3 regions of the Solibacillus kalamii genome follow, and region 2 is predicted to be linked to each of the others. Evidence: predicted binding sites of a transcription regulator. Region 2 holds the regulator's gene; each other region holds the start of a gene.

Region 1 (10,146 bases), on a different contig from region 2:
CGTAATTTCCTGTTCGGCAACTCTATCTTGAAGCTGCTTTACATATTTCCAGGCAATCTTATGGAAGTGCTCGTTCGATAAGGCATGGAACATAATAATATCATCCATCCGGTTTAACAGCTCTGGTTTAAAGTGCTGACGTAATGCCGTTTGGACAAGCTGTTCCGATTCTTCTGATCCTTCCAGTAAAAACTGCGAGCCGATATTCGATGTCAAAATAATGACGGTATTCGTAAAGTTGACGATCCGCCCTTGGCTATCCGTAATGCGGCCATCATCGAGCACTTGCAGTAAAATATTCGCAACATCCGGATGCGCCTTCTCGATTTCATCCAAGAGTACAACGGAATACGGGTTGCGGCGTACCGCTTCTGTCAGCTGACCGCCTTCTTCATAGCCAATATAGCCTGGAGGTGCTCCGACGAGGCGCGATACAGAATGTTTCTCCATATACTCGCTCATATCAATACGGATGAAATGATCTTCTGAATCGAATAATTGTGCTGCCAATGCTTTTGCCAATTCGGTTTTTCCGACACCAGTCGGCCCTAGGAACAGGAAGCTTCCGATCGGCTTATTCGGATCTTTAATACCTGAACGTGCACGCCATACTGCTTCTGTTACATAAGTTACCGCATCGTCCTGACCGACTACCCGTTCATGCAGCGTATCTTTTAAACGGAGCAGCTTTTCGCGTTCACCTTCAACAAGCTTCGTTACCGGAATACCTGTCCAGCGTGAAATGATTTTAGCAATTTCCTCTTCCGTCACTTCTTCACGCAGCATGCGGTTACCTTCCGACTGTTTCAGCTGCTGTTCCAACTCGGTAATTTCCTTTTCAAGCTGTGGAATTTTACTGTATTGGAGCTCACTTGCCCGCGCTAAATTATTGCCTGAAATAAATAAGTCATCGCGTTCGGCCTCCATTTTTTTCAGTTCATCTTTTTTATCGCGCACGATCTGCAAGCCGTTTTTTTCAAGCTCCCACTGTTCTTTCATCGATTTAATCGAAGTTTCCAATGTATCAATTTCATCAGTAATTATTTCAAGACGCTTTTTGCTCGCGCCATCTTTTTCTTTTTTCAAAGCCTGCTGCTCAATTTTAAGCTGTGTAAGACGGCGCGTTAACTGATCCAGTTCCTGTGGCATTGAATCGATTTCAATACGGATCATTGCACATGCCTCATCAACGAGATCAATCGCCTTATCCGGTAAAAAGCGGTCTGTAATATAGCGGTTTGCCAGCTGGGCCGCTGCAATAATCGCGCGGTCATGAATGCGTACGCCACGATGATGTTCTTCAAATCGATCTTTTATACCGCGTAAAATGGATACCGTATCTTCAATAGAAGGTTCACGCACCATTACTTGCTGGAATCGGCGTTCCAATGCAGGATCTTTTTCGATATACATGCGGTACTCGTCCAATGTTGTTGCTCCAATACAATGCAGTTCACCGCGTGCTAGCATTGGTTTCAGCATATTTCCTGCATCCATTGCTCCGTCCGTTTTCCCTGCACCGACAATTGTATGAATCTCATCGATGAATAAAATGATGCGTCCTTCTGATTCTTTTACTTGTTTTAATACAGATTTCAGTCGCTCTTCAAACTGTCCGCGATACGATGCACCGGCAATGAGCGCACTCATATCCAGTTCATAAAGCTCCGCATCTTTCAATCCTTCAGGTACATCCCGTCTCACAATACGCTGTGCCAATCCTTCGACGATCGCTGTTTTACCAACACCTGGTTCACCGATGAGAACCGGATTGTTTTTTGTTTTACGTGACAGGATACGAATGACGTTTCGGATTTCTTCATCTCGTCCGATAACCGGATCCATCTTACCTTTTTTTACTTGTTCAATTAAATTACGTCCAAATTGTTCTAATGGCGGACGATTATCTTGAGTTTGATTAAATTGCATACAGTGCACCCTTTCATTTAGTTTGACCTTTTTTGATTAATTTAATTATAAGTCAAAATTGGTCAAACAACAAATAATTACACCCAGATTCCTTCGCATATATGTTCGTAAAAAAAATCGATCACTTTGCCTATATGCAAAGTGACCGAATTTCAAATGATTTATTTACTTTTATTAACGAATACCTAATGCCATTTTTGCATAACGGGACATATTGTCTTTAGACCATGCCGGTTGCCAAACGATGTCAACTTTTACTTCTTTTACTTCCGGTAATTCACTAAGTGCAGTTGTTACTTGGTCAACAATTACCGGAGCAAGCGGACAGCCCATTGATGTTAATGTCATTGTAACAATTGCTAAACCCTCGTCTGTTAAATCCACTTCATATACTAAACCTAAGTTGACAATATCAATGCCTAACTCAGGGTCAATTACGTTTTCCAATGCACCTAACATACTTTCTTTCATATCATGATCAATTGCCATTTTTAAATTTCCCCTTTCGCCTTGGTGTTATTGTTAATCATAGCAGAACGTATGGTTTATGCCAAACATTGCGCCATAAATTGCGTGACTTGCAAAATCCCATTTCTCGATACGGCATGGCCTGCTTTTTGTTCTGCCAAATAAGTAATATGTTCTGCTTTTTTTTCTTTTTCTAGTTGTTCAACATAATCTCGGCTCATATGATAAGGAACGACCGTATCGCGCTCACCATGCCAGAAAATAATCGGTTTGTTTGCCCATAGATCCTCATGCTGCTCCATATCGAATTTTTGCAGCATTTGAAGCAAGCCTGTTTGCTGTTCTTCAGACAATGGGAATGTTACGCCTTTTTGCTTTAATTCCTCTACTTGATGAAGAGCCAGTTTCGTATAACTTGTCGTTCCCATGCAAATACCTGCCGTTTCAATCCAAGGATAGATCGCTAAACATCCTGATGTAACGATTCCGCCCATTGAAGTTCCGGCAATACCAACTTTGCTCCCAGCTAAGTTTTTCAGCTTCAATTCTTCATAAATAGTATGTACTTCTTCCACTGACTTTAATACAATTTTCCAGAAGTTAAAGTTCATCTGGTCTTCCGTCAATTGATTCGAGCGCTCACCATGCAATAATGCATCCGGAAGTATAACGCGTATACCTTGCTGCACAAACTGATAAGCATAATGTAAATTATGTTCCTTTGCGCTTAAAAAACCATGGAGAAAAATCACGACTGGTGTTTGCTCATCCATCGTTTCATCATATACATGCAGTAATGGAATGGACTTCCATTGTTCTTTATTAACTATCAAATTTCTCACCTCTTTGTTTACATTAGCAAAAATTGGTCAATGTTTCAAAACTTTGACGAATACTAAATTTGCACGTTACAATTATACCCAGGCTAAAGGAGGCTTACTCTTATGAACGAACATTTAATTGTATTAGATTTAGACGGCACTTTATTGACGGACGAGAAAAAGATTTCTTTGCTGACAAAGGAAACGTTGTTGAAAGCAAAGGAAGCCGGTCATCAGGTGATGATCGCGACAGGACGTCCGTATCGTGCAAGTCAGCTTTATTATCAGGAGTTGAGTTTAACAACCCCGATTGTCAATTTTAACGGAGCCCTCATCCACCACCCTAAAAATCCGATGTGGAAAGCGATTCATACAACAGTCGATTTAAGCGTAGTCCACGATGTTGTAGAATCTGTTCATAAATATGAATACGACAACTTAATCGCCGAAGTAATGGATGATGTATATCTTCACCGTGAAGATGAAGGTGTGCTTCAGTTGCTGCATATGGGTAACCCCAATATTTTAACAGGCGATCTGAAAAATACATTAAAGGAAGATCCGACAAGTTTACTCATTCAAGCCGACGATGTTAATACACCGATTATCCGCAAGCATTTGCAGGATGTCCACGCTGAGCTGATTGAGCATCGACGTTGGGGGGCGCCTTTCCCAATTATCGAAATTGTCCATAAAGGGTTAAGTAAAGCGGTAGGCATCGACTATATTGCAAAAGAAATGGGCATTCCGCGCGAACGCATCATTGCATTTGGCGATGAGGACAATGACTTGGAGATGATTGATTACGCTGGTGTCGGGGTTGCGATGAGTAACGGGATTGACGATTTGAAAACAATCGCTAATGAAATTACATTATCAAACAATGAAGACGGTATTGCGAAGTTTTTGCAGGACCGCTTGAAACTGTAGCAGCTAGAATATAAATAGCCTGGAAAAGCATGTGGTCTGCTTCTCCAGGCTGTTTTTATTGTGCTGAATTCTCGGCACGGCGTTTTTTCCCGCGCTTCATAATAACAATCATAAATGCTGTGTATAATACAACGACCAAACCAAGTGCCACAATGTAAGAAGTGTTAATACCCCGCGCTTCAATCACCTGGTACACTTCCACCATTTCGCGGTCTAAAATAATCGCATAATTGCCGTCCTTATTTTCACGAATAATTTCACTGTTGAACATGCCGCGAACTTCTTTTCCTTCACCTAGCTCAGCTACCGGAATATGCACACGTTTTGTCTTACTACTATTATTAATGACAACAATCCATGTTTCCTCATCAGATTTGCGTTCGAATACAAGATAGCCGTCTTCATTTTCAAGCCATTTAAATTCCCCGCGACGCAGTGTCTCGGAATCATTTCTTAATGACTGGAGCTTTCCTACATAATCGGCTAATTCCGAATCCGTTTTAAAATTGTAGTACTGGTGCGCTTCAACACCCGCTTCCCCATTCATCGCAATTTCAGATCCATATTGCACTACTGGCACACCTGGAAGTAAGAGTGTGCTCGCGATGGAAATTTTACTCCGTGTCGGCGGATACATACCTTCCTCGGTTGCCGCCAATGTGAAGCGATCCGACCAGATCGTATCCGTCATGGATAAAACCGGTGTCCCTGAAAGCATTTCCTCGATATGAGGATCCAGTACAGTCGTATTTAAATCGACATTTTTAAATGCATATGTGAAGTTTGAAGCAGTATCACTATAAAATTTCGCGTCAAAATTTGCATCACTTTCCGCATTCGCAATTGTATAAGCACCTGCTGCTTTTAACTGCTCGATAAAGCGATTTAAAAATGCAGTATCGGCTTGTTCAATATTCGTCAAACGAACCCCATCTAATTTATATGTATTTACAAATTGTACAGCACTGTTGATCAGCTCATTTTGTACTTCTTCATTCGTTAAGTCCCACTGTATTTTTCCATTATTCTCAGATGCTACAAATCCTTGTTTTTCTGAAAGTTCATGGTTTGGACTTACATTAGAAATAGGGAAATCTACCATTATTTTGATGTCACGTTTTTGATAAGCCTCGACCATTTTTTTAAATTCCTCTGCTGTACCAAATCGGTGGTCAAACATTGTATAGCTCGTTGGCATCGACCCATCATATTTTTCAGTCTCAAATACAGAGCCAATCGAAAGCATCGTATACCCCATATTTGCAACATAATCGATTTTCTTCAGTAAACCATTAAAATCCCCGCCTGCAAACATCGTCGGGTCCTGTGTATTTACTGTATCATCATCATTTTTACCGGTACCATTAAAGAAACGGTCCACTAAAACGTCATATATACTTTCATCTGCAATCGTACGCTCTTCTTCCGCATTTGCAACAGCAGCAACTGACAATGAAGTCGAAAGCAGCACACCCGCAGCCAATGTACGAAACCATTTATTAAATCCCATTCATTTCCCTCTCTTTCATTTACAGTCCAACGTCATTTTACCAAAAAAGGTACAAACGTAGCCAGCTTAAAAAGTTATTTATAGGAAATTCGGCAAATACGTGACAAAAATGTGTATGGATTGTTACATAAGGTTAGAAATTGGTGGCGCGGTGTCTTTTAATAGAAGTTTTCGTGTGGAAAGTGGAACGATTGATTGGGAAAGGAGATTATTTTGGCTATAAAGGAAAGCAGCTCTCCTCATTTGTAGAATGATTCACGGTAATATAGTAAGTTTTAGGGATATTAGAACCTTGCGCATGAAATGTAGAACGATGGGCCGGGAAAGTAGAATGGTTTGTGTCAAATGTAGAAATTTCCGGAGATAATGTAGAACGAATCTCCTTAAATGTAGAACCTCTCAATTCTGCCTTTACTCCATACAAAAAAGCGTGTAAAAAGCCACCTCCACTTTTTACACGCTTCAACCTTTATTAGAAATTTACACCGATACCCATGCTTAAGCCTAAGTATAATGTGATTAATAGAACGATACCGAAAAGTACCCAGAACATGTTGACAGATTTGCCTTTGTTTTTGCGTACTAGCACCATTTCCATAAAGCCGATTACTAAAATACCAAATAAAACTTTCATATCATAGTTCATGCCGCTTTCAGTAATCTTGTCGCGCCATTCCAGGAATAAAGACAACCCTGTTACGATTACTAAAATATACATTACACGTAAGATCATGTGTACTGCTTTCATCTTTTTGCCGGATAATGCAGCGATAAAGAATAATATTAATGCTATTACCCAAGTCGTGATGTGCATATGTGTCGTACTAGTTAAGAAATCCACGAATTTTCCACCTCTTCTATTTATTCTCTACAGGCAATATCCTACCATGTAAAGCTATATAAATTCAATTGAATCTGCCAAGTGTTCTATGAGTTGTCATAAAAAAACGAAACTTTTCCGCAAAAAAGCAGTAGATTTTCCTTATACCAGAAAATCTACTGCCTATTAATAGCGAATCTAGCAATCTGCAGCTATGAATATCCTAATTTAATTAAGCAAATCGGTTTGCTAAAGTCCCGATTCCTTCAATTGCAATTTTCACTTCATCGCCTGCTTTTAAAAATTGCGGCGGGTTCATCCCTTTTCCGACTCCGGCCGGCGTACCTGTTAAAATAACATCGCCCGGTTCTAATGTGATATATTTAGAAACTGTCTCAATAATTTCCGAAACGGAAAACAGCATTTCTTTTGTCGAACCGTTTTGACGTACTTCACCATTTACTTTCGTCACAATTGATAATGCATGCGGATCAGGAATTTCATCTTTTGTTACTAAATACGGCCCCATTGGACAGCTGCCTTCCAAGCTTTTCCCTAAGAAAAACTGCTTATGCTTCTCCTGTGCATCGCGGGCTGTAAGATCATTGGCGATTGTATAACCGAACACATAATCAAATGCCATTGCTTTTGGAACATTTTTTCCGCGCTTGCCGATTACAACAGCCAACTCTCCTTCATAATCAAGGTAATCCGTCACATCTGCATGCACAGGTAATGTTGATTCATCCGGGGCAATTGCAGTTGGTGACTTTGTGAAGACAACGATATGTTCCGGTGCCTTTTCTGCACCCATTTCACGGGCATGATCACTGTAATTTTTACCAACACATAAAATATTTTTCGGTGTACGAGGAACTGGCGACAGCCACTCAATATCAGAATAAGCCAGTTTGAACTGAGCACCATCTTCATGATTCTGAGCTGCCTCTACTAATTTACGAACTTGCTCAACAAATTCATAGCCATGTGCAATCCCGTCAATAATTGTTTTCGGAAAGTCTTTTAGTACATTAAGTTGGTTTTGGATTTCAATAACATCCCAAACTGCCTCTTCTTTTTTTACTTTTGGGCCAAACTTTACTTGTTCGTTTACTTTAAATGATAACAATTTCATAACGTGGAGCACTCCTTCTGTTTTTTTACATCATACATTAAAACAAAAACAATTGCCTTACTTTTCTGACAAAAAGGGACTTAATACGTAAAACTAAGCGTTCGGCGCATAAAACTTTTTACAATACCGTATTCTTTGTTCACGCTTTACGGTCTGCCGGTTTGCCGTAAGTAAATCTTTTCAGTAATGCTTCAAGCGGTCCTTGTTTATATTTTGAGAAATAGATTTCCGCAAACAGTACTTGGATAATGAAAATTCCGACGGCCATATAAATCCCCATCTGCACATCTACTTTTCCATATAAACCGAATCCCCAATTGTAGAACAGTACCGTACAAATGACGGATTGCATCAGATAGAGCGTAAGAGACATACGGCCAGCCTTTGCAATTGGCGACAGCATTTTTACAATGACCGGCAATTGTGTCAGCAATGTGATGACTGCCATATAGCCAATCGCCAGCAACGGTCCACCAATGTAAACTTGCAAGTATTCATTGCCGAATGTTTGGTCACCGGCAATCGGCAAGCTCTTCATATAAAGTCCACCGCCCATACCAGCAACAGCCAGAATGATCCAAACAGCGATTTTTTCTTTCGCTTGCTCGATGAGACGCCATTTCGCAAGTGCTGCGCCAAACAGCATATAAGGTAATATCGTAAATAAAGACGAAATCCACATCATGACACCCATCTGAATCGATAAATCATCCAGACGCTGCATAAATGCATCTGTCCAGTTCCCGATACCGTATGCTGTTAAGGCACTTTGAATTGCTTCAATATCGACAGAAAAACTATCCGTTGATGCCGTAAAAAAGCCTGCCGCAACATATAAACTTAAATTAAAACCATGATACAAAGCATTTACCGCAATTGCTACAAGCAGGAGCCATTTTGCCTTTAACCGAATAAGCGCGATTAAAAATATACCGCAAAACGCGTACGTCGCTAAAATATCGCCCCACCAAATAACAACTGCATGAAACATCCCAATGCAAAACAACAAAATGAGACGCTTCGGTGCAAACCGGTAAAAATCGGCGCCCGTCTCCTTTGCTTTAATATATTGCATAGCTAGTCCATACCCGAACAGCATAGAAAATAACGGATAAAAGCTACTTTGTACATAAATATCCAAAAGCTGTTGGAGTATGATATCCTGCACTTCGTTAAACCAGCTGCCTAAATCCGCTATATGCGGCATTGGTAAATAAAAACCGAACATATTCACTAATAGTATGCCGAGCAAACTTACCCCGCGTAATATATCCAGTGTCGCAACACGCTCTTTCGTACCTACTGGGCGAAAATCCACCGTCAAATCCCCCTAATCTATTTTCACTTCTTGTCCAATACTGTATAAATATAAAATGCGTTCACTTATTTGAATACGCTTAATTGATTGGACAGCATGCTGATAATAGTTTAATTGAATTTGGTACGACTTTGTCATTTTTTGTTTAATTTTCTCAAAATCGCCTAATAAATATTGTTCGATATAGTCCGTTTTATAATCAAGAAGCACCCAGTTCCCATGTTCATCTTCAAAAATACAGTCGATGACACCTTGAATAATTTGGGCGTCCCCTTCCTGATCTTTCAAACTAAGTGTAAATGGTTCTTCACGCAGCACTTGTTTCGCTTTTTTAAAACGCCCACCTATTTCTGTTTCGAAAAAGGCGAATACCTTTTCTGCCGAAACCGCATCTGCTTCGATTTGCTGCAGAAGCTGACGTTCTACGAGTGATTGGATATACTGTTTTGTCTCTTCAATCGATGCAAATCCTTGCTGCGGGATATGCTGCATAACGGCATGGACAGCTGTACCGACTTCGGTTGCCGAAAGTTTACGTTCTTTTTTCCCTTTCAGCATAAAGCTTGGTACATCGGTTTTTACATAGCGCTTCGCTTCCATATTGTAAAGCTGCTCTTCTTCCATTTGCTGCAAACTTTCGAGACGCTTTTGCTCCGACACCGACGTTTTCGATTTTTTCGTCACCGCATTTGCGTACGGGTACGGTGTTGTAAAGCGTTTTGTCAGCAGCTCCACCAACTCTTCATTCACTGCCTGTTCAACCACTTCCTGCTCCACCGTTTCCGCTTCATTGGCAAGCAAATAGTCGCGGTTTGGAATAATGCGGACTGTCCACTTTTCTGTTGTTGCCGCGTCATTTGAATAGCCGTAATCGGCAAACAGGAAATCATTATGTCGGGCAACAGCCGGACCGACCCAGCTTAAATAACTGTTCGCTTTTGAACGAATGTATGCAGGAAGCACCGTCTCCTCCAGCTCCTGATAAAATGCCCATTCTTCCTTCTGCTTCTCCCAATCTTTAATCGAGCCGACTAAAATAAGTCGTTCCTTTGCGCGAGTCATCGCAACATATAAAACACGCATTTCCTCCGCCTTCATTTTCGCAAGCTTTTTCTCCTTCACATATAAATGCGGCAAAGAGGTCGAAATGATATTTAAATCCGGATTGACCGATTTAATCGCCAAACCGAAATCCTGATCGAAAATATAGCGGCT
Region 2 (10,146 bases):
GTGGTGTTGGACGCGAAAACCATAAAATGATGTTAAGCCACTATCAGCAAACGAAAAATCTTTTAGTAAGCTATGATGAAAACCGCTTAGGCTTCTTCTAAGAGAGGGGGTGCAGAATTTGGTTGATCGCGTTATAGCAACCGAAGCAGCACTACAGTTGATCGAGAAGTTGAAAGAGCGCCACGGACCGGTTATGTTCCATCAATCGGGAGGCTGCTGTGATGGTTCGTCTCCAATGTGCTATCCGGATGGCGATTTAATTATCGGCAACCAGGATATATTGCTCGGTCATATTGGCGGAAGTCCATTTTATATGCACAAAAACCAATATGATTATTGGAAGCATACACAGATTATTATTGATGTCGTCGATGGGCGTGGCGGAATGTTTTCGTTAGAGGGCGTCGAAGGAAAACGCTTTTTATCTAGATCACGGGCTTTCACAAAAGAAGAGCTTGATGAGCTTCAAGTATAAAGTTGTAAAAGGGAATGCTGGTTCAACAATCAGCATTCCTCTTTTTTGTGGAGTAAAAATCAAATTTTTTTCACTTTAAAATTTTAGGCGTATAATCAAGGTAAGGAGGGTGTACTGATGGATCAAACAGCTTTTATACAATTACTTAAAAATAATAATGAGCGGATGGAGCTTTTTTTCGATGCGGACGTACAAAGTGCTGCCAGGATACCATTAGCAGTACAATTTACATTTTCACGTGAAACATTTAATGGCCCTGCATTTGAGAAAAATGTAAAAGAAATACATAATCAAAAATCAAGGCAATCATTTTTCGAGTTTTTCTCTACACCATCAAATAATTCAGTTTTAACATATAAAATTTTAGCCCATTTCGCTTTGCACCCACAACCTGAACAGGAGCTTCATCGTATAAAGTTAAATGAAAAGGCATTATTGAATGCAGGGTTTAAATACAGCAGCTATCAAAGAATTGCGGCCCTTTTCTTAGTGGATGAAGCACATGCTGGAAAAGCAAAAGCATTACATGATGAAATGAAAAAGCATCATTTTTTCCTGACCGGTAAAGATGATATTCCATATGCAGTTTTACTGACAAAAAAGAAAAATAATCCGGTTAAGCTAGCTCAAACAATGCGGAAATACTATGATGCCTTGCACGGCAAAGGTTTTAAAAATGGGGATGCCTTGCAAGCAATGACACAGCTATTGCCATTGTATAACGAGGAGTTTCAGCCGGTATTAGTTGAGTATGTAGTCGCGATGAAGCAGTCATTTTTAAATAATGGTGTGAAAGTGAAGAAAAGGTCATATCCATATTTAGCTTTGCTGGCGTTAGTAGGGGCTACATCGGAAGTTGTCGATGAAATTGTTGAAATGGAACGAGCACTCGTTAAGCTCCCGATGTTTACTGGGATGCAAGCGTATGCTTTAATGACCGCTGCCCAGTATGTGCTGAAAAGGTTAATTGAAAACGAACTGTTATCTCATTTCAATGATAGTTTATTATTTTTGCAGGCTCTTGAGATGAGCGATTATATAGATGATATCCCAATTTTACTTGCCATCGATATTCTCGATATATTTTTTTAATTTGGGTAAACAATAGTAAGGAGTGAATAAAATGAAACAGACAAAATTATGGATTAACGGCATTTGGGAAAGTACAAATGAAACAAGTAAGTTAACGGCACCTTATACAGGAGAAGTGCTTGCAAATGTAGCAAAAGCATCGGCAGGGGACGTGGAGCGCGCAATCGAAGGCGCACATCAAGCATTCAAATCATTCAAAAATACGACTGCTTATGAGCGCGCAGAAATTTTATACAAAGTCGTGGAAATCATGCGTGAACGTAAAAACGAGCTTGCAGAAATTTTAGCAGATGAAGCGGCAAAACCAATCTCTGCAGGGCTTACTGAATTGGATCGTACTATTGCAACGTATCAATTTGCTGCAGAGGCGGCTAAACAAAGTACAGGCGAAACGATTCCGATGGATGCAGCACCAGGTGTAAAAGATCGAATCGGTTATACAAAGAGAGTACCTTTAGGCGTAGTTTCAGCAATTACACCATTTAATTTTCCATTTAATCTCGTAGCGCATAAATTAGGTCCAGCCTTTGCTGTAGGGAACACAGTTGTACTAAAGCCTGCATCTCAAACCCCGTTAAGTGCACTTGCGATGGCGGAAATTTTCAAAGAAGCAGGTTTACCGGACGGCGCATTGCAAATCGTGACAGGTAGCGGCGGGGAATTGAGCGAGACACTCGTAACACATCCGCTTGTGAAAAAAGTGACGTTTACGGGTAGTGGTGCGGTTGGCTTGAAGATTAAAGAAAAAGTCGGCTTGCGGAAAATTACACTAGAGCTCGGATCAAATGCGGCACTCATTGTTGAGCCTTCAACACCGCTTGAAAAAATTATGAAACGCTGTGTAGGCGGTGCATTTGGATTTGCTGGACAAGTATGTATTTCATTGCAACGAATTTATGTTCATTCTTCAATTTATGAAGCATTTACAAAGGCATTTGTAGAAGAGACAAAGAAACTAGTTGTCGGTGATCCGCATAATGAAAAAACGGATGTGAGTGCAATGATTCACCCGGATGAAGTTAGCCGTATAAAAGAATGGATTGAACAGGCAAAACAGCAAGGTGCAACGGTTGCAACGGGAGCTGAATTTACAGAGCGTACTTGCTCCCCAACTGTCATGACGAATGTGAAGCCCGATATGAAAATTGTTTGCCAAGAGACTTTTGCGCCGATTGTATCCATTGTGCCATATGAGACGCTGGACGAAGCAATTGCACTTGTAAATGAATCGGAGCTTGCGTTAAATGCCGGTATTTACACAAATGTATTAACAGATGCAATGAAAGCCGCGGAAGAAATTGAAGCAGGTGCGGTCATCATTAACGATATTCCAACATTCCGTGTAGATAATATGCCGTATGGGGGCGTCAAAATGAGCGGATATGGTAAAGAAGGCATTAAGTATGCAGTGGAAGAAATGACCGATTTAAAATTTATTACGATGAAGTTGAATTATGAATAGTTTGTACTAGCACTTCCATCTTCCGAATAGTAACATGGAGTGTAGTCTAGAAAGGAGGAAGATTATGAAAAATACTCTGCCAATGAGCTTTTCAAAATCTATCCAAACACGATTAGTACTGCCTCCTGATACAAATCATCATCAGTCGATATTTGGAGGGAAAGTGTTAGCATATATTGATGAAATTGCTGCGATTGCAGCAATGAAACATTGCCAAGGTGAAGTCGTTACTGCTTCTTTTGACTCAGTAGACTTCGTATCCTCTGCCTATGCAGGCGATATGATTGAACTGGAAGCTGTTGTATCTGGAACAGGTCGTACTTCGATGGAAGTATATGTACGGGTTGTATCAAGAAATATTAAAACAGGTGCAAAGAAATTAACGACGGAATCTTTCGTAACGATGGTCGCGATTGACGAAAATGGCAAGCCGAAAGAAGTGCCGGGAGTTGAACCGGAGACTGATTTCGAACGTCATTTATTTGAAACAGGCCCAATTCGTCAGGAACATCGAAAACAAAAGCGTGCATTATCAAAAAAACGTCGTGCATAAAAAAAGGGGATATCAAAGGCAAAATGCCAGTTGATATCCCCTTTTGTAATTAAGCAAAATTAATCATGCAGTTCCTGGACAATGTGCAGCAATGAATCGGATGATGTCATGACATCATTTGTTGTATGTGTCAAACCGGTAATAACAGAAGAAATGGCATGAATGTCCTCATTCGTGTTTTCATATTGCGTTTTAATTCCATGTACCGCTTCTGTAATCGATGTAAAGGAATCCGCCAAGCTTTTTTGCGTATCTACGCTCATTTTTACTTGCTCATCAACACTTGAAACAGAGTCGGACATTTGTGAAATACTAAGTTCGGTTTCTTTAATTAAATGAGAGACGTTTTGAACCGCATTTTTAGTTTCTTCAGCAAGCTTTCGGACTTCATCAGCTACTACGGCAAACCCTTTCCCGTGTTCACCTGCACGTGCTGCTTCAATCGATGCATTTAATGCAAGCAAGTTTGTCTGATCAGCAATACCTGTTACCAATCCTACAATTTCGGCAATTTTTTTAGACGATTGACGGAGTTTAACCATTGACGATTCAAGTGTATCCACACGATCCAAAATGTTGGTCATAATTGCTGTCTGGTTAATTAAATATGTAGTGCCTGTTGTTGATTTGTTTTCTGTTTCCGCTACTAAATTTAAACCTTGTTTTGTATTGGAAGCAATTTCTTCTGATTGGCTCGCGATTTCCTGTAATGATGCATTAGTTTGATCACTAATATGTGTTAACTCTTGTGCAGTATGTTGAATTCGCTCTACAATTCTGTATTTTACATCTAAACTTTCAGTACGTATTCGTTGCTCTTCTTTTTCATATGCTTCAATCACAAGCTGTTGCTCGAAGTTAATGAGTTTTGAAAAAGCATCAACTGCTTTAGCCATGTCAACATTCGACATTTCTATTTTACTGATGAATTCGATAAACGTTGTCATTAGCGATTGGAATGAAGCGATATACCACTTGGATTGAAGTCCGATTTTGACATGGACATGCGCAATCGTTTGTCGCTCCTCTATATATTGTGAATCGATATTACAGTTGAACATCGCTTCTAAATGCTTCGTTAATGTACCTTTTAGCCGATCCATTCGAGCTGAACTCCCAATAACATCTACGAGTTCCGGACTTAAACTGATTGCACCGTAAAACTTTTCCACCATATCCGGGACAACCTGTTGTGCAAAAGGTTCTAACTGTTTAATAACAGCTAAATCCTCTTTCGTTAATTTTAGCAACTGAAGCTGTTTATGTAAGTTAGGATAGTTTGAAACATCCAAATTTACTTGCTGTGCATAATTAGCTATATCAAAATATGGCTTGTTTGAAACTTTTGTCGCTCTTGAAAACAGAATACCCATGTTCTTCCTCGTTTCGTGTATTTATAGAATAATACTATCTTACTGCTTATATCGGATAATATCAGAATTATTCTATAAGGATAAAGAATTTACAGTAATTTGTATATGAGGTAATATAATAACTAATTAAAATGGATGCAGTAAATAGTGAAAGGCGTTGTATTAATGAAGTTTCATAAAGGGCGTTTGAAATTTGTTATACCATTGTCACTTGGGGTGGCGATCGCATCGTATATTATGCTTGTAAACAATTATGCAGAAGTAGGCGGCCGCGACCGGATATTAATAGTTATCGGAGCAACCATCTTAACGGCGATTATTTCCTACTTCTTATTTCCGCAAGAAGGGGACAACCCGAAAGATAGAGGCCCATATTGACCAATTACAGACATCACCGGAAATCTCGAAATAAAAATTCGGGATTTTTTGCCCTCTCTATGAAACTTTTACGAATATTATCCGTAAATAAGCTAATAAACTAAAGTGAGGTTGATAACAAATGGAATCTAAATGGTCGAAAATCATCATTCATGCCAGTGCATTCTTTGCGCCGTTCTTAGTACCGATTCTGTTTTTCTTAATAAGTTCTGAAGATGAAGTAAAGCGTACAGCGATTCAAGCATTGCTTTTCCAAATCGTATTCGGTATCTTCATAGCGATTGCAGGTGTCCTTTCAGTTATATTAATTGGTTTACCATTCCTGTTGGTATTTTTAGCCATCTTCTGGATTGCACCGATCATTGGTATTGTTAAAGCATTCTCTGATCAGCACTGGAATTATCCAATCGTCGGACGCTGGGTATAATTTATCCTCGTCTTGGCAAAGTTTATAAAAGCGGTAAGGTTTGTTTAAAAAACACCTTACCGCTTTTTTACATAAATAGGGATTTATTAATGTGAAAATAGGGAAACCTAAAACAAGAGTGATTAGTTGCATTTCGAAAAATAAATATTGTATATTTAAGTCAAAGATAGTCAAAGTCAGTTGATGAGAGGTGAGAGACAGCATGAGGAATATATCTGACATAATTGAAGGGTATTTGAAGGAAGTTATTGAATTAGAGGGACAGGGACATATTGAAATAAAGCGAAATGAATTAGCAAAGCAATTTGCCTGTGCTCCTTCCCAAATCAATTACGTTATCAATACGCGTTTCACGACCGAGCATGGCTACTATGTAGAGAGTAAGCGGGGTGGTGGCGGTTATATTCGGATTTTGCGTGTAACAATCCACTCTAAGAAAAATTTACTGGACGAAATGGAAACACAAATAGGTAACGCCATAGCCCAAACTAATGCTGAGCGTATTATTTTCCGTTTATTGGAAGAGGATATCGTTACAGAGCGAGAAGCAAGCATTATGAAGGCCGCTTTAGATCGTGTCACATTACAGGTAGCTTTACCACTGCGTGATCAGCTAAGAGCGCGGATTATGCACGCAATGCTACAAACGATTTCTTTTGAAAAGTAGAGGTGGATTATTATGATATGTGAGCATTGTAAACAGCGTCATGCCAATGTTACCGTTACTCAAGTTCACAATGGTCAAAAAGTCGAGCGTCACTACTGTGAAGTATGTGCAACTCAATTTCATCCATTTCAATTTGACGTAAATGAAGAGCCAGCATCTCTTCAGCAGCTTATTTCAAATTGGTTTAATTTCGTACCTGTGAATGCAAAGAAAGAAAGCACGACAACAAATACTGCCAGCCCAAAATCCTGCCCATCCTGTGGGTTTACGTACCGACAGTTTTTAAAGCAAGGCAAATTTGGATGCGGTCAATGTTACGAAACATTTAGTGAGCAATTACCACAGCTACTTGAACGTCTGCAGGCAGGTACTCAGCATGTAGGATATGTGGAAGAAGGACCTTCAAAAGAAAAAGTGGAACAACAAATCCAAGAGCTCCGTTCATCACTGCAGCAAGCAATTGAGGAAGAGCGTTTTGAAGATGCAGCTTCCATACGTGATGAAGTTAGGGAATTGGAAAGTAAAATAAAACAGGAAGGTGAGGGGAACGCATGAACATCGAGCATTTTTTAACGAATGCCAGTCCCAGCTGGATGCAGCACGAAAGCGATTCAGATATCGTCATTAGCACGCGCATTCGGCTTGCTCGTAATATTGCCAATACTCGATTTCCGATTAGTTTTACAGAACAGGAAGCACAAATGATCGAAGAAAAAATGATGCAGTCATTATTATCTTTAGATGACAATCCGTATCAGTTTTCTTATTTCCAAATAAAAGATATGCCCGTTTTACAACGCCAAATTTTAGTGGAGAAGCATTTGATTAGTCCGAATTTGGCACGAAGAAAAAAAATTGGATCATTTTTTTTAACAAAAGATGAATCCATTAGCATATTAGTAAATGAAGAGGATCATATTCGTATACAGAGTCTTACGCAAGGAATGAATTTAAAAGAAGCATTTGATAAGGCTCGTAATATTGACCGCTACTTAAGTAAGTCAATTAATTACGCATATGAAGACCGCTATGGTTATTTGACAAGTTGCCCAACAAATGTCGGAACAGGGCTTCGAGCATCTGTCATGCTCCATTTACCTGCACTCACAATGATGAAACAGATGAATCCATTAATTCAGATGATGACACGATTAGGAATGGTTGTGCGGGGTATATATGGGGAAGGCAGTGAAAATTTAGGCAATATTTATCAAATCTCGAACCAGATTACATTAGGTAAATCAGAAGAAACAATTTTACAGGAGCTTCAGGATGTTGTCGAGCAAGTTATCAAAAAGGAAGAGCTTGCACGCAAAAATTTATTGATGCGTGCCCCCTCCGCGTTGGAAGACCGTTTAAGCCGTTCACTCGGTACGTTAAAGTACGCAAAAATTTTAACGAGTGAAGAAGCGGCAAGCTGTTTATCAAATGTGCGTCTTGGGGTAAGTTTAGGATTATTAGAAGCAATTTCACAGCGTAAACTAAATGAGTGCATGCTTATTATGCAACCTGGACTCATTCAGCAATATATTGGTACTACGTTACAACCAGCAGAACGCGACATGTATCGTGCGAAGCTGTTGCAAGAAAAGTTAAACGAGCAAGATGAAGCTACAAACAATGGGGAAAAAGGAGAGGATTTTCTATGATGTTTAATCGATTCACACAACGTGCTCAAAAGGTATTACAACTTGCTCAAGAAGAGGCAATTCGTCTTAAGCATAAAGAAATCGGAACAGAACATATTTTACTTGGCTTAATTCGTGAAGGTGGCGGAATTGCCGCTAAAGCTTTGGAAGCAATTAATATTAGCCCTCAAATGATCGAAACCGGTATTGAGGAACTTGTTGGGAAAGGCACAGAAGATGTAGGTCCTATCGTTCACTACACACCACGTGCTAAAAAAGTAATCGAACTTTCATTGGATGAATCGCGTAAATTAGGGCATGCATATGTCGGAACAGAGCATATTTTATTAGCTTTAATTCGTGAAGGTGAAGGCGTTGCTGCCCGCGTATTGGCGAATACAGGTGTAAGTATCAATAAAGCCCGCCAACAAGTTTTACTGTTATTAGGTAACAATGACTCAAACACTAGCGGTAATTCCAGTATGACGCAAACAGTAAATACACCAACACTTGATAGTTTAGCCCGCGATTTAACAGCGGTGGCGCGTGAAGGTTCACTTGATCCGGTTATCGGCCGCTCTAAAGAAATTACACGTGTTGTAGAAGTACTGTCACGTCGTACAAAAAACAACCCGGTACTAATCGGGGAGCCGGGAGTAGGTAAAACGGCCATTGCAGAAGGATTGGCACAGCAAATCATCAATAATGAAGTACCTGAAACATTACGCGATAAACGTGTTATGACGCTCGATATGGGAACAGTTGTTGCAGGTACAAAATATCGTGGGGAATTTGAAGACCGTCTTAAAAAGGTGATGGATGAAATTCGTCAGGCCGGCAATATTATTTTATTCATCGATGAGCTTCATACATTGATCGGTGCAGGTGGTGCAGAAGGTGCGATTGATGCATCGAATATTTTAAAACCATCATTGGCACGAGGCGAACTGCAATGTATCGGTGCAACTACATTGGATGAGTACCGTAAATATATTGAAAAAGACGCAGCATTAGAGCGTCGTTTCCAACCGATTCAAGTTGATGAGCCATCTGTTGAAGAAACAATCCAAATTATTAATGGCTTGCGTGACCGTTATGAAGCACATCACCGTGTGAAAATTTCGGATGAAGCGGTAGAAGCAGCAGCAAAATTATCAGATCGTTATATTTCGGATCGTTTCTTACCGGATAAAGCAATTGACCTAATTGATGAGGCTGGTTCAAAAGTGCGCTTACGCTCTTATACTGTTCCACCTAATTTAAAAGAGTTAGAAGATAAGCTGGAAGGCATTAAGTCTGAAAAGAATGCTGCTGTTTCAGGACAGGAATTTGAAAAAGCTGCTGCATTGCGTGATACGGAGCAGAAGCTGAAACAAGAGCTTGAACAACTGAAAAAAGAGTGGAAAGAAAAACAAGGCAAAGAAGAATCTACAGTATATGTAGACGATATTGCACAAGTGGTAGCGATGTGGACGGGAATTCCTGTTTCGAAAATTGCTCAGGCTGAATCTGCGAAGTTATTAAATCTTGAAGAAGAATTACACAAACGCGTAGTTGGTCAAGGTGAAGCAGTAGAAGCAATTTCCCGTGCAATCCGTCGTGCCCGTGCCGGCTTAAAAGATCCAAAACGTCCAATTGGTTCATTTATCTTCCTTGGACCTACTGGTGTCGGTAAAACGGAACTTGCACGAGCACTTGCTGAAGTAATGTTCGGTGATGAAGATGCAATGATCCGTGTAGATATGTCCGAGTATATGGAGAAACATTCGACTTCTCGTTTAGTCGGTTCACCTCCAGGCTATGTAGGATTTGATGATGGCGGTCAATTAACAGAAAAAGTTCGTCGTAAACCATATTCAGTAGTATTGCTGGATGAGATCGAAAAAGCGCACCCGGATGTATTCAACATCTTATTACAAGTGTTGGAAGACGGCCGCTTAACTGACTCAAAAGGTCGTGTAGTTGATTTCCGTAATACAGTTGTCATTATGACATCGAATGTTGGGGCAGATGCACTGAAGTACCGCAAACATGTTGGATTCGGTGCCGGTTTAAATGCATCGAAAGATAAAGACATGAAGAGCACAATGC
Region 3 (10,146 bases), on a different contig from region 2:
TTTGATATTGAAAGATTGCAAGAAATGGGCATTAATATTATTCCAAAAGAGATTGCGCTTATTGAAAATGGAACAGTACGTCATGATGCGGTAAATCTCGCTGAATGGCTTTGGGAATATACAGTAAAGAAAAGACAAACGATGCAAGAATAGTAGTATGAAACAAACACTACATAGGTTGCTAGGAAAGGGGGAGCGAATCCATGTCATTTGCATCTGAAACAAAGAAAGAACTGACGCAAGTAGAAGCAGGTGATAGTAGTTTAAAGGCAGAAGTTTCTGCTCTTATACGGATGAACGGTTCGTTAAGTTTTGCGAATCGCCAATTAAGCTTAGACGTACAAACAGAAAATGCGGCAATCGCACGTCGGCTTTATACAATTGTAAAAAAGCTTTATCCATATAATGTAGAGTTGCTTGTTCGAAAGAAGATGCGTCTTAAAAAGAACAATGTGTATATATGCCGTGTACGGGAAGGTGCGCGGGAAATTCTTGCGGATTTAGAAATTGTCTCAAATTCATTTGAGTTTAATCATACAATCGCCAAATCAATCATACCGAAAGAAAATGAACGCCGTGCCTATTTACGTGGAGCCTTTTTGGCAGGAGGCTCGGTAAACAATCCGGAAACCTCTTCCTACCATTTGGAGATCTATTCTTTATATAAGGAGCACGGGGAAGCGTTGGCAGAGCTCATGAACCGCTATGATCTAAATGCGAAAACAATTGAACGGAAAAAAGGCTTTGTCACGTATTTAAAAGAAGCTGAAAAGATTTCGGATTTTATGAATTTAGTCGGTGCTGTTCAGGCGATGCTGAAGTTTGAAGATGTTCGGATTATTAGAGATATGCGGAACAGTGTAAACCGTATTGTAAACTGTGAAACGGCCAACTTAAATAAAACAATTGGCGCGGCATTGAGGCAAGTGGAAAATATCCGCTATATCGATAATGCGGTAGGGCTTGATCAGCTGCCGGAAAAACTGCGGGAAATTGCACGTCTTCGTGTAGAATATCAGGACGTGACATTAAAAGAGCTCGGTGAAATGGTTTCAACTGGCGTTGTCAGTAAATCAGGTGTCAATCATCGTCTGCGCAAAATCGATGAAATCGCGGATGCGCTCCGTCGTGGAGAGAATATATAAATCCACTTGCGCGTATGGAGCACATACGTCATGGCGTAATAAAAAAATTGGTAACGATTTCATAAAAGATGTTTCCAATTGTTGTTCTTTTCGGACAATTTCGTTAAGATAAACATAGAAGCGATGAACGGTTGTGAAAGGGAGTATTTCAAGATGATTGAAAAACAAGTAGAAGTAAAGTTAAAATCGGGCTTACAAGCAAGACAGGCGGCTTTGTTCGTCCAAGAGGCAAATCGTTATAAAGCAGATGTCTATTTACAAAAGGATACGAAAAAAGTGAATGCGAAGTCGATCATGGGCATTATGAGCCTTGCCGTTGCAAAAGGCACGGTTGTCACATTATGGGCAGACGGCCATGACGAAGAAAAAGCAATCAACGCATTACAACTACTTATTGAAAAAGCGGATTAAGACAAAAGCACAGCCAGTTCAGTTTACATGAACGGCTGTGCTTATTTTTTAAAATACAAAAAAGCATACAAGATGAATCTTGTATGCTTGAATGAATCGATTATTTTAATTGGTTACGCTCATAAATTTTATCGATAAGACCGTATTCCAATGCTTGCTCTGCAGACATGAAGTTGTCACGATCTGTGTCGCGTGCTAACGTTTCGTAATCTTGGCCACTGTTTTCAGCCATGATGCGGTTTAGTTTTTCACGTAGGTGTAAAATACGTTTTGCAGCGATTTCGATTTCTGTTGCTTGACCTTGTGCACCGCCAAGTGGTTGGTGAATCATTACTTCTGCGTTTGGTAAAGAAACACGTTTGCCTTTTGCACCAGCAGAAAGCAGGAATGCACCCATTGATGCAGCCATACCGATACAGATTGTTGATACATCAGGTTTGATGAAGTTCATTGTATCGTAGATCGCCATACCTGAAGTGATAGAGCCACCTGGTGAGTTGATATATAGGTAGATATCTTTATCTGGATCTTCTGCTTCTAAAAATAATAGCTGTGCTACGATTGAGTTCGCAACATTGTCGTCAATCCCACTACCTAATAAAATGATGCGGTCTTTAAGTAAACGTGAATAAATGTCATATGCACGCTCGCCGCGGTTTGTTTGTTCAATAACTGTAGGAATTAAGTTCATTGAAAAATCCTCCCTTTGTTAAAGCTTATATTCGATTACTTTTGCTGAAAATGACAAATATTTCAGCTGTAAACATATCATACACGTATTAGTCAGTTATGGTCAAATATAAACTCTGAATTTTACAGTTGAAAATAAGGGGTTCCATCTGTATAATGAAAAAAGTTGCACATATTCTTATTTATATGTCCTCGTGGTGTAATGGATAACACTTCAGATTCCGGTTCTGAGGCTGGGGGTTCGATTCCCTCCGAGGGCGCTTTCTTTTTAAAGATTATTACTGATCTATATAGAGTTAAAATAATCTTTCTCTTCCATTTTTCTACAGTTTATTTTTGACGCTACACTATAAGTTTCCTAAACCAATCTAATTTAAACGCTCTTCCTATAAAAAATAAAATTCTTTATTAAAAATCACAATTTATACTTGAATTATATGTGAAAAATTAGTACATTATTAAATGTTGTGTTTTCACAAAACTAGTTAGATAGACCATATTATCATGTCCTTTAGGGGGCACCATTTTACTGTTTTAATATACGTTTCAATATCAATTGCAAAAATCATCTGAGATTTTTTTGCAATGGAGAATGAAGTTTTAGTAGGATAGAAGGAATCACTGTACCGGTTCTTTTTATCCTTCATTCGTTCTCTGACTAATTAATACTCCAAGGCTGTATGAGAGGCTCACCTCTTGTGCAGTCTTTTTTGTTTTGGAAAAAAATTACCTATCTAATTGACATATATTTTAAATAACAGGGAATATATGTAATGGAGTTAGAGTCTTTTTGGAGGAGGAAACACAATAACGAAATAGTAATATAATGAATAAATATTTAATTATATGCCATTTTACCGTTAATTTTGTTATAATAATTCATCATACTGCAATAATAATCAATTTTTTAAAAATTAAATGTTGTATATTAATTGCGGAATTAATATAATTGAACATGTTATTAACAAAAAAACTACTACATCCAGGAGGATATTCATAATGAGTACTAGAAAACTATTTAAATGGGCAGCACCATTAGCTGCAGCTTCAATGATTTTAACAGCATGTGGAGCGGACGAATCTACATCTACAGGGGATAAAGAATATAAGAAAATTGTTGCAGGTACGGAAGCTACATATGCACCATTTGAATACTTAGATGATAAAGGAAATGTTGTCGGCTTAGATTCAGAGATTTTAGCAGCGATCGGCGAAGAGATGGGTATTGAAACAGAAGTGAAAAATGTAGGCTGGGACTCAATGATGAGCCAAGTAACAACTGGCGAAGTGGATATGGGTGCAGCGGCTATTACAATTACAGATGAGCGTAAAGAATCATATGACTTTACAGATCCTTACTATGAAGCAACTTTACTGATCGTGACAAAAGAAGGCTCGACAGTGGCATCGCTGGAAGATATTAAAGACAAAAAAATTGCAGTACAGATTAATACAACAGGCCACATCGCAGCACAGGAATTGCAAGGCGTTGCAAGCTCAAAAATTTTAGCATATGAAAACTTCTCTGTTGCGTTAACGGAAGTGCTGACAGGTGCAGCAGATGCCGCAATCGGTGATAATGCAGTTATTTTAGATTACCTTGAAAACAATCCTGATTCTGGCTTAAAAGCAGTGGAAGATAACTCATTTGAGAAAGACTACTTCGGCTTTATGGTGAAAAAGGGCAACAAAGAGCTATTGGATATTTTAAATGAAGGTCTTCAAAAAATTAAAGACAATGGCAAGTTAGCTGAAATAACAGGTACGGAAATCGAATAAGCTATATTTTAATTTATTGGAGGGTTTCAGATGGACTTTTTTGATTTTTTCCGTTGGGATATAATCTGGAACTACCGTGAACTATATGCAAAAGGACTTTGGGCGACTATTGTTTTAACAGCATGTGGTTATATTGGTGGTATCATATTCGGTCTAGTTTTAGGATTAGGCCAGGTTTCAACAAAAAAATGGATTTACTGGCCGGCTAAAATTTATGTCGACGTATTCCGTGGTACGCCAATGCTCGTACAATTATTATTAATTCACTTAGCTGTTATTCCAACTATTTTTGGAACATCGCAAGGTTGGTGGGTATCGGGTATTGTCGGTCTGATTTTAAACAGTGCCGCGTACAATGCAGAAATTTTCCGTGCAGGGATCCAGTCGATCGACAAAGGGCAAATGGAAGCTGCAAGGTCATTAGGGTTAACACAGGGCCAGGCGATGCGCAAAGTTATTTTACCGCAGGCGTTTCGTCGTATGATTCCACCATTAGGGAATGAATTTATCGCATTGTTAAAGGATTCTTCACTTGTAACGGTAATCGCCGGGGCCGAGATTTTATATGTAAGTAAAGTAGTAGCCGGAACGTATCAGCGTTTCTGGGAGCCTTATTTATTCGCAGCGTTCCTATACCTTGTATTGACGTATGCTGTAACGAAGCTTATTGCATTTATCGAAAAACGAGTTGATATTAATTACAACCCACGTAAGAAAAAGGAGCGCGCGTAAATGATTAAAGTAGAAAACTTACACAAGCATTTTGGCAAGCTCGAAGTGTTAAAAGGAATCGATTATGAAGTACGTGAAAAGGAAGTAGTTTGTGTCATCGGGCCATCCGGTTCTGGGAAATCAACGTTTCTTCGCTGCATGAATTTGCTGGAGGAAGTAACGGATGGTGCAATCTATATTGAGGGTACTAAAATTAATGATCCGAAAACAAATATTAACGAGATCCGTACAGAAGTAGGGATGGTATTCCAACAGTTCAACTTATTCCCGCATATGTCGGTCATCGATAATATTACGATGGCACCGATGCAAATTCGTCAACTGAACAAAGCCGATGCCGAAACACTGGCACTGGAGCTATTGGATAAGGTCGGTTTGCGTGAAAAAGCCTATAACTACCCACAGCAGTTATCAGGCGGTCAGCAGCAGCGTGTAGCGATTGCCCGCGCATTGGCAATGAAGCCGAAAGTGATGCTGTTTGACGAACCAACATCAGCCCTTGACCCGGAAATGGTAAAAGAGGTTTTGGAAGTAATGAAAAACCTTGCAAAAGAAGGGATGACAATGGTTGTCGTAACACATGAAATGGGCTTCGCACGTGAAGTAGGCGACCGTGTACTGTTTATGGATGGCGGCTATATCGTAGAGCAAGGGCACCCGGATGAAGTATTCGGCAACCCGCAAAACGAACGTACAAAAGCCTTTTTAGGAAAAGTACTATAAATGTAGGTAAACTATCTTCTATTATGTTGAGTAGTAGAAGGTAGTTTTTTATATTGCGTCTTACTAAGTTTAGAAGAATGCACAAATATATAAAAAGCGTTGATTGGAATGTAGGGAAGGCGAGTGTTCGTGCTGACGGTTTCACCTTTCGCACTGCTAAAACATTAGCTGACGGCTAGCGCCTTTCGCTACAAGCAAGCTTCCATCGGGAATAGCAAAATTTATTTTGCGACGAAAGCGAAGCGGCAGGAGCACCGAGCGAGAGACTAGGAACAAAAGCTGAGAGCGCCACGTCCTGTGGCAACGCTTTTGTGACCAACATCGTGTTGGCCTCGTGCCCGCGGAAAGCGTCCGACCCGAAATGGAAATCAACACTATATGAGTAGTAGATATTTTAGTAGCATAAATTATTGGGCAAATTTTTATCGCCTAAACTATCAGAAGATTTAGAATTACATATTGTGTGGCACTACTAAAAAATGTATAATCTTAACAAAATTAGAGGGGGTTTTATAATGTTCAAAACAAAGAAGTTTTTCATAACAATGCTGCTAATGGCATTAACAATCATTTTAGCCGCATGCGGTACAGCGGATGATGAAACATCAGGAAGCGCAACATCCGGAGAAGGTGGCGTTAAAAAGCTGTTAGTAGGAACGGAAGCAACATTTGCCCCATTTGAATCGATGAATGATAAAGGTGAAATTGTTGGAATCGATGTAGATATTATGAATGCAATCGGTGAAGAAATCGGTTCAGAAGTTGAATTCCGAAATGTCGGTTGGGAGCCGGTATTCCAGCAAATTACGAACGGCGAACTGGACTTAGGTGCATCAGGCATTACCATTACAGATGAGCGTAAAGAGACGTATGATTTCACAGATCCGTATTATGAAGCATCATTAATGATTGTTGTGAAAGAGGATTCACCAATCAAAACATTGGATGAGTTGAAAGATCAAAAAGTTTCTGTTCAAATTAATACAACAGGGCATATTGCAGCACAAAACTTGCAAGGAAAATCAAGTTCAAAAATTTTAGCGTATGAAAACCAGCCGATAGCATTCCAGGAAGTAATCAATGGTGCAACAGCAGCGGCATTTGGCGATAATGCGGTTGTCATCGAGTACTTAAAGAACAATCCGGATTCAGGACTAAAAGCGATTGAATCGGATCAGTTTGAAAAAGAATATTACGGCTTCATGGTAAAAAAGGGCAACACTGAGTTACTGAACCGTTTAAATGAAGGTCTAGCAAAAATTAAAGAAAACGGTAAATTAGAAGAAATTACAGGGCAGAAAATCGATTAATTTATAAGTGAAAAATATGATAAAACCGGTATTTTGAAACTTAAACTTTATGAATTGATTGGAGTGCAGGGGCGACTCCTAGGGAAATAGCGTGACGCCTGAGACTTAGGAACAAAAGCTAAGAGCGCCACGTCCTGTGGCAACGCTTTTGTGACCAACATCGTGTTGGCCTCACGCCACGCCCCTGGAAAGCGTCCCCGGAACGGAAATCAATTCTAGGGTAAGCAGAAACACCTCAATTTTCTCCCAGAGAAAATTGAGGTGTTTCGTTTTGTCCAAGTTTATAAGGACTATATTAGAAAATTCTTTAGCCGAATCGCTCTGGAAAATAAATTTGCGTCCCTCCCCATTTTCGTTGAGGGGTTTTTGTATTGATTTAAACATTGTTGAAAAATTGCGTCACAATATCTTTTATCGTAGCCACTTGCATAACAAGCATCGTGGTGCAGACAGCAATTATCGACTGCATTCGTTGGTGCACCAGGTCCGCTGCAGCCAGGTCCGCAGTAACGGTAACCAGGGAAGCAGAACCCCATTGCAGGACGTCTCATCATCCCACCTCCTTCTACTAGATACCATATAGTATGTTCACCTAATAAGAAGAGGAGGGCAAACCTATTGATTTCATCATAAAAACCCTTACTTTACACTAGCAGACTTAACGGGTGAAACCGAAGATTCGGCTACTTTCAATATTGCATTAACAAGGACATCGGCACCCTTTGAACATTCTTCGTAGGAAGTATATTCATCTTCCCGGTGACTATAGCCTTTCGCACTTGGAACAAAAATCATTGTAGAAGGAATATATCCTGCGATAAATTGAGCATCGTGGCCCGCACCGCTGAACATATGATGGCGTGAATAGCCCAGTTCATCTGTACTTGCTGCTACAGCATGGACAACTTCCGGTGCGAAATAGACCGTATCCCGGCTCCATAGTTTTTGGTAGCTCAGCTCGCAGTTTTCGATTTCTTTAGGAAGGTCAAAAATAATTTGTTCCACTTGCTGGATGACTGCAGGGTCTTGGTGGCGGGACTCCAACGAGAAAGTTACGTTACTCGGGATGACCGTATGAATATTCGGGTAGGCATTGATACGTCCGATTGTATAAACAAGATCTTCAGGAAGCTGTTTTAGTTTATTTTGCAGGATGGAAATGATCTGCATCGCGGCAAACATACTGTCTTTACGCATGGAAATAGGGGTAGTGCCCGCATGGTTCGATTCACCGGTTAATGTAATGTCATAGCATACCATGCCAAGAACGCCTTCTACGACTCCGATTTCTTTTTTATAATGTTCCAAAACCGGACCTTGCTCAATATGAAGCTCCAAATAGGCATGCGCTTCGGTTAGACGGTTTGCGACATCGCCTTCATAGCCGCTTTCTTTCAAGGCTTGTTCAAATGTTACCCCTTTACGATCCGTCGAAGCGAACATCTTTTCCTTATCGAATTTTCCTGAAAGAACACCTGAAGCCATTAAGGACGGTTCAAAACGTGCACCTTCTTCGTTTGTGAAGTTTACTATTGTTATAGGGTGATTTAGTTCGAGTTCTTCATCAATAATTGTTTGGACAGCTTCCAGTGCAGTTAAAACACCAAGCACCCCATCAAAGCGTCCTCCCTTTATGACGGAATCTAAATGTGAGCCGATGACAATCGGCAAGTTATCGGAGTTGGATGGCAGTGTTGCGTACATAGTGCCCATATCATCAACCGTTACCGTCATGCCAAGCTGTTCACAAATTTCCTTGAACTTGTTGCGGGCGAGAATATCTTCGGGAGATAGGCTTAAACGTGTGACACCATTATTTTCTGTTGCCCCAAATTGGCTAAATAAATCAATAGTGTTTTGAAGTCGTTCGCGGTTTGTTTTTAACATAAAATTCCCCCTTAAATTCAATAATATATAAACATTAGCACTAGCATATAACAAATTAATATATACTTAATGTAAAATGATACAATAATTGTATGGACGAATTGTTAATGATAGGGGGCTGCTTATGTTAACCGTAAAAGAAGTTCTAAATCGAAAATACTTTGAATCGGCGAAGGTCGTCGCAGGTCAAACCGGCTTAAACCATGCGATCAAATGGATTCATATATTGGAAGTTACCGATGTGAAGCAGCTGATAAAAGGAAATGAGCTCATTCTGACAACGGGCGTCATTTTAAAAGATAATGAACAAGGCTTTCTGAACTTTGTAAAGCAACTTAATGAATTAGATGTAGCCGGGCTATGTATTGAATTAGGTATGTACATTCAAACGATTCCGGAAAGTGTCATTAAACTGGCAGATCAACTGGATTTTCCGCTCATCGTTTTTCAGGAAATTGTCCCGTTTGTCGGCATTACGCAAGATTTGCATACAGCGATCATTCATCAGCAGTACGATATTTTAAGGCAGCTCGAAGATTATTCCCAGAAGATCAACAACTATGTTTTAAAAGTGAACGACAAAGTGAAGATTTTGCAGTATATGCAAAAGTATTTAAACGTGGATATTTATTTTGATGTGAACAAAGGAACAAGTCTCGCAATCCCGAATAAAAAGATTGAAAATTGCGAAAAGTATATCAATCTTTTAGGTAGTAAACATAAAGCAAAGATTGAAGTGAATTTATTTGATCAGTTGTACGGGACGGTCTATATATACTCCGAAAAAAGAGAAATGACGGAATTGGATTTACTTATTTTGGACCGAACTGTAGTTACGCTGTCTCAGTTTATTTTAAGAGATTTATATATTGAAGAAAAATTGGAAAGCGAAAACCGGAAGTTTTTTGAGAAATGGCTCGAAGGTGAAAACAGCGATGATGAATTGCTTTATTTTATCGAAGAGATCGATCAAAAACTGAAGCACAATGGTTGGATGGTCATGATTCATCAGCTTAGAAGAAAGAATGCAATAAAGGATTTAACGAATTATAAAATCAATCTTCGCCAGGCACTGCAGAAAGAAGGGTTTTACACATTTATTGTCGAGCAGTCCCAATATTTAATTTTTATCATCAACGATTTGGCGCAGGGAGCTACGTATAAAGAGCGGATGAACCGAGTAATGAATGAGATGATTCATCAAAGTAAACAGGACATGCTTATTGCTGTTGGGAAATATGTTACGCATTACAATGAATTGAAAGAAAGCTATCAAACAGCGCAGGAAACCTTGCAGATCCGGATGAAACATACAGAGCTTTCGTATTTTTATGATGAACTGGTGTTGTACCATATGGTGAAAGTTCTGCAAAACAACAGCAGTCTTATGCAGGCGGCAATGGAAAAAATCGAAAAACTCAGCCAGTATGACAGCAAGCACAACGCGAATTTAATTCAAACACTCGATG

The links. The regulator CtsR, encoded in region 2, represses protease genes until heat stress. The targets are predictions, from matches to a motif close to ATGGTCAATAAAGGTCAAACA.
Region 1: the regulator CtsR is predicted to act here: its motif matches at 1,949-1,969, upstream of CBM15_RS02330 (ATP-dependent Clp protease ATP-binding subunit).
Region 3: the regulator CtsR is predicted to act here: its motif matches at 2,336-2,356, upstream of clpP (ATP-dependent Clp endopeptidase proteolytic subunit ClpP).

What each region holds. Positions count from the first base shown of each region.
Region 1 is NZ_NHNT01000001.1:473,826-483,971, forward strand. It holds gene CBM15_RS02330 (ATP-dependent Clp protease ATP-binding subunit) at 1-1,929, opposite strand, end outside; gene CBM15_RS02335 (metal-sulfur cluster assembly factor) at 2,104-2,412, opposite strand; gene CBM15_RS02340 (serine aminopeptidase domain-containing protein) at 2,475-3,230, opposite strand; gene CBM15_RS02345 (Cof-type HAD-IIB family hydrolase) at 3,342-4,148, shown strand; gene CBM15_RS02350 (alpha-amylase family glycosyl hydrolase) at 4,204-5,658, opposite strand; gene CBM15_RS02355 (YisL family protein) at 6,131-6,499, opposite strand; gene CBM15_RS02360 (fumarylacetoacetate hydrolase family protein) at 6,711-7,613, opposite strand; gene CBM15_RS02365 (DUF418 domain-containing protein) at 7,753-8,931, opposite strand; gene addA (helicase-exonuclease AddAB subunit AddA) at 8,944-10,146, opposite strand, start outside.
Region 2 is NZ_NHNT01000009.1:67,805-77,950, reverse strand. It holds gene adh (aldehyde dehydrogenase) at 1-101, shown strand, start outside; gene CBM15_RS13240 (DUF779 domain-containing protein) at 119-475, shown strand; gene CBM15_RS13235 (DUF4003 family protein) at 593-1,567, shown strand; gene CBM15_RS13230 (aldehyde dehydrogenase family protein) at 1,599-3,029, shown strand; gene CBM15_RS13225 (acyl-CoA thioesterase) at 3,094-3,582, shown strand; gene CBM15_RS13220 (globin-coupled sensor protein) at 3,642-4,955, opposite strand; gene CBM15_RS13215 (acyltransferase) at 5,121-5,333, shown strand; gene CBM15_RS13210 (DUF4870 domain-containing protein) at 5,455-5,760, shown strand; gene CBM15_RS13205 (CtsR family transcriptional regulator) at 5,963-6,427, shown strand; gene CBM15_RS13200 (UvrB/UvrC motif-containing protein) at 6,440-6,982, shown strand; gene CBM15_RS13195 (protein-arginine kinase McsB) at 6,979-8,076, shown strand; gene CBM15_RS13190 (ATP-dependent Clp protease ATP-binding subunit) at 8,073-10,146, shown strand, end outside.
Region 3 is NZ_NHNT01000013.1:26,534-36,679, reverse strand. It holds gene CBM15_RS16135 (gluconeogenesis factor YvcK family protein) at 1-153, shown strand, start outside; gene whiA (DNA-binding protein WhiA) at 204-1,145, shown strand; gene CBM15_RS16125 (HPr family phosphocarrier protein) at 1,299-1,556, shown strand; gene clpP (ATP-dependent Clp endopeptidase proteolytic subunit ClpP) at 1,657-2,247, opposite strand; tRNA gene CBM15_RS16115 (tRNA-Arg) at 2,435-2,506, shown strand; gene CBM15_RS16110 (basic amino acid ABC transporter substrate-binding protein) at 3,246-4,025, shown strand; gene CBM15_RS16105 (amino acid ABC transporter permease) at 4,056-4,757, shown strand; gene CBM15_RS16100 (amino acid ABC transporter ATP-binding protein) at 4,758-5,480, shown strand; gene CBM15_RS16095 (basic amino acid ABC transporter substrate-binding protein) at 5,996-6,790, shown strand; gene CBM15_RS16090 (phospholipase A2 family protein) at 7,081-7,341, opposite strand; gene CBM15_RS16085 (Zn-dependent hydrolase) at 7,430-8,677, opposite strand; gene CBM15_RS16080 (PucR family transcriptional regulator) at 8,802-10,146, shown strand, end outside.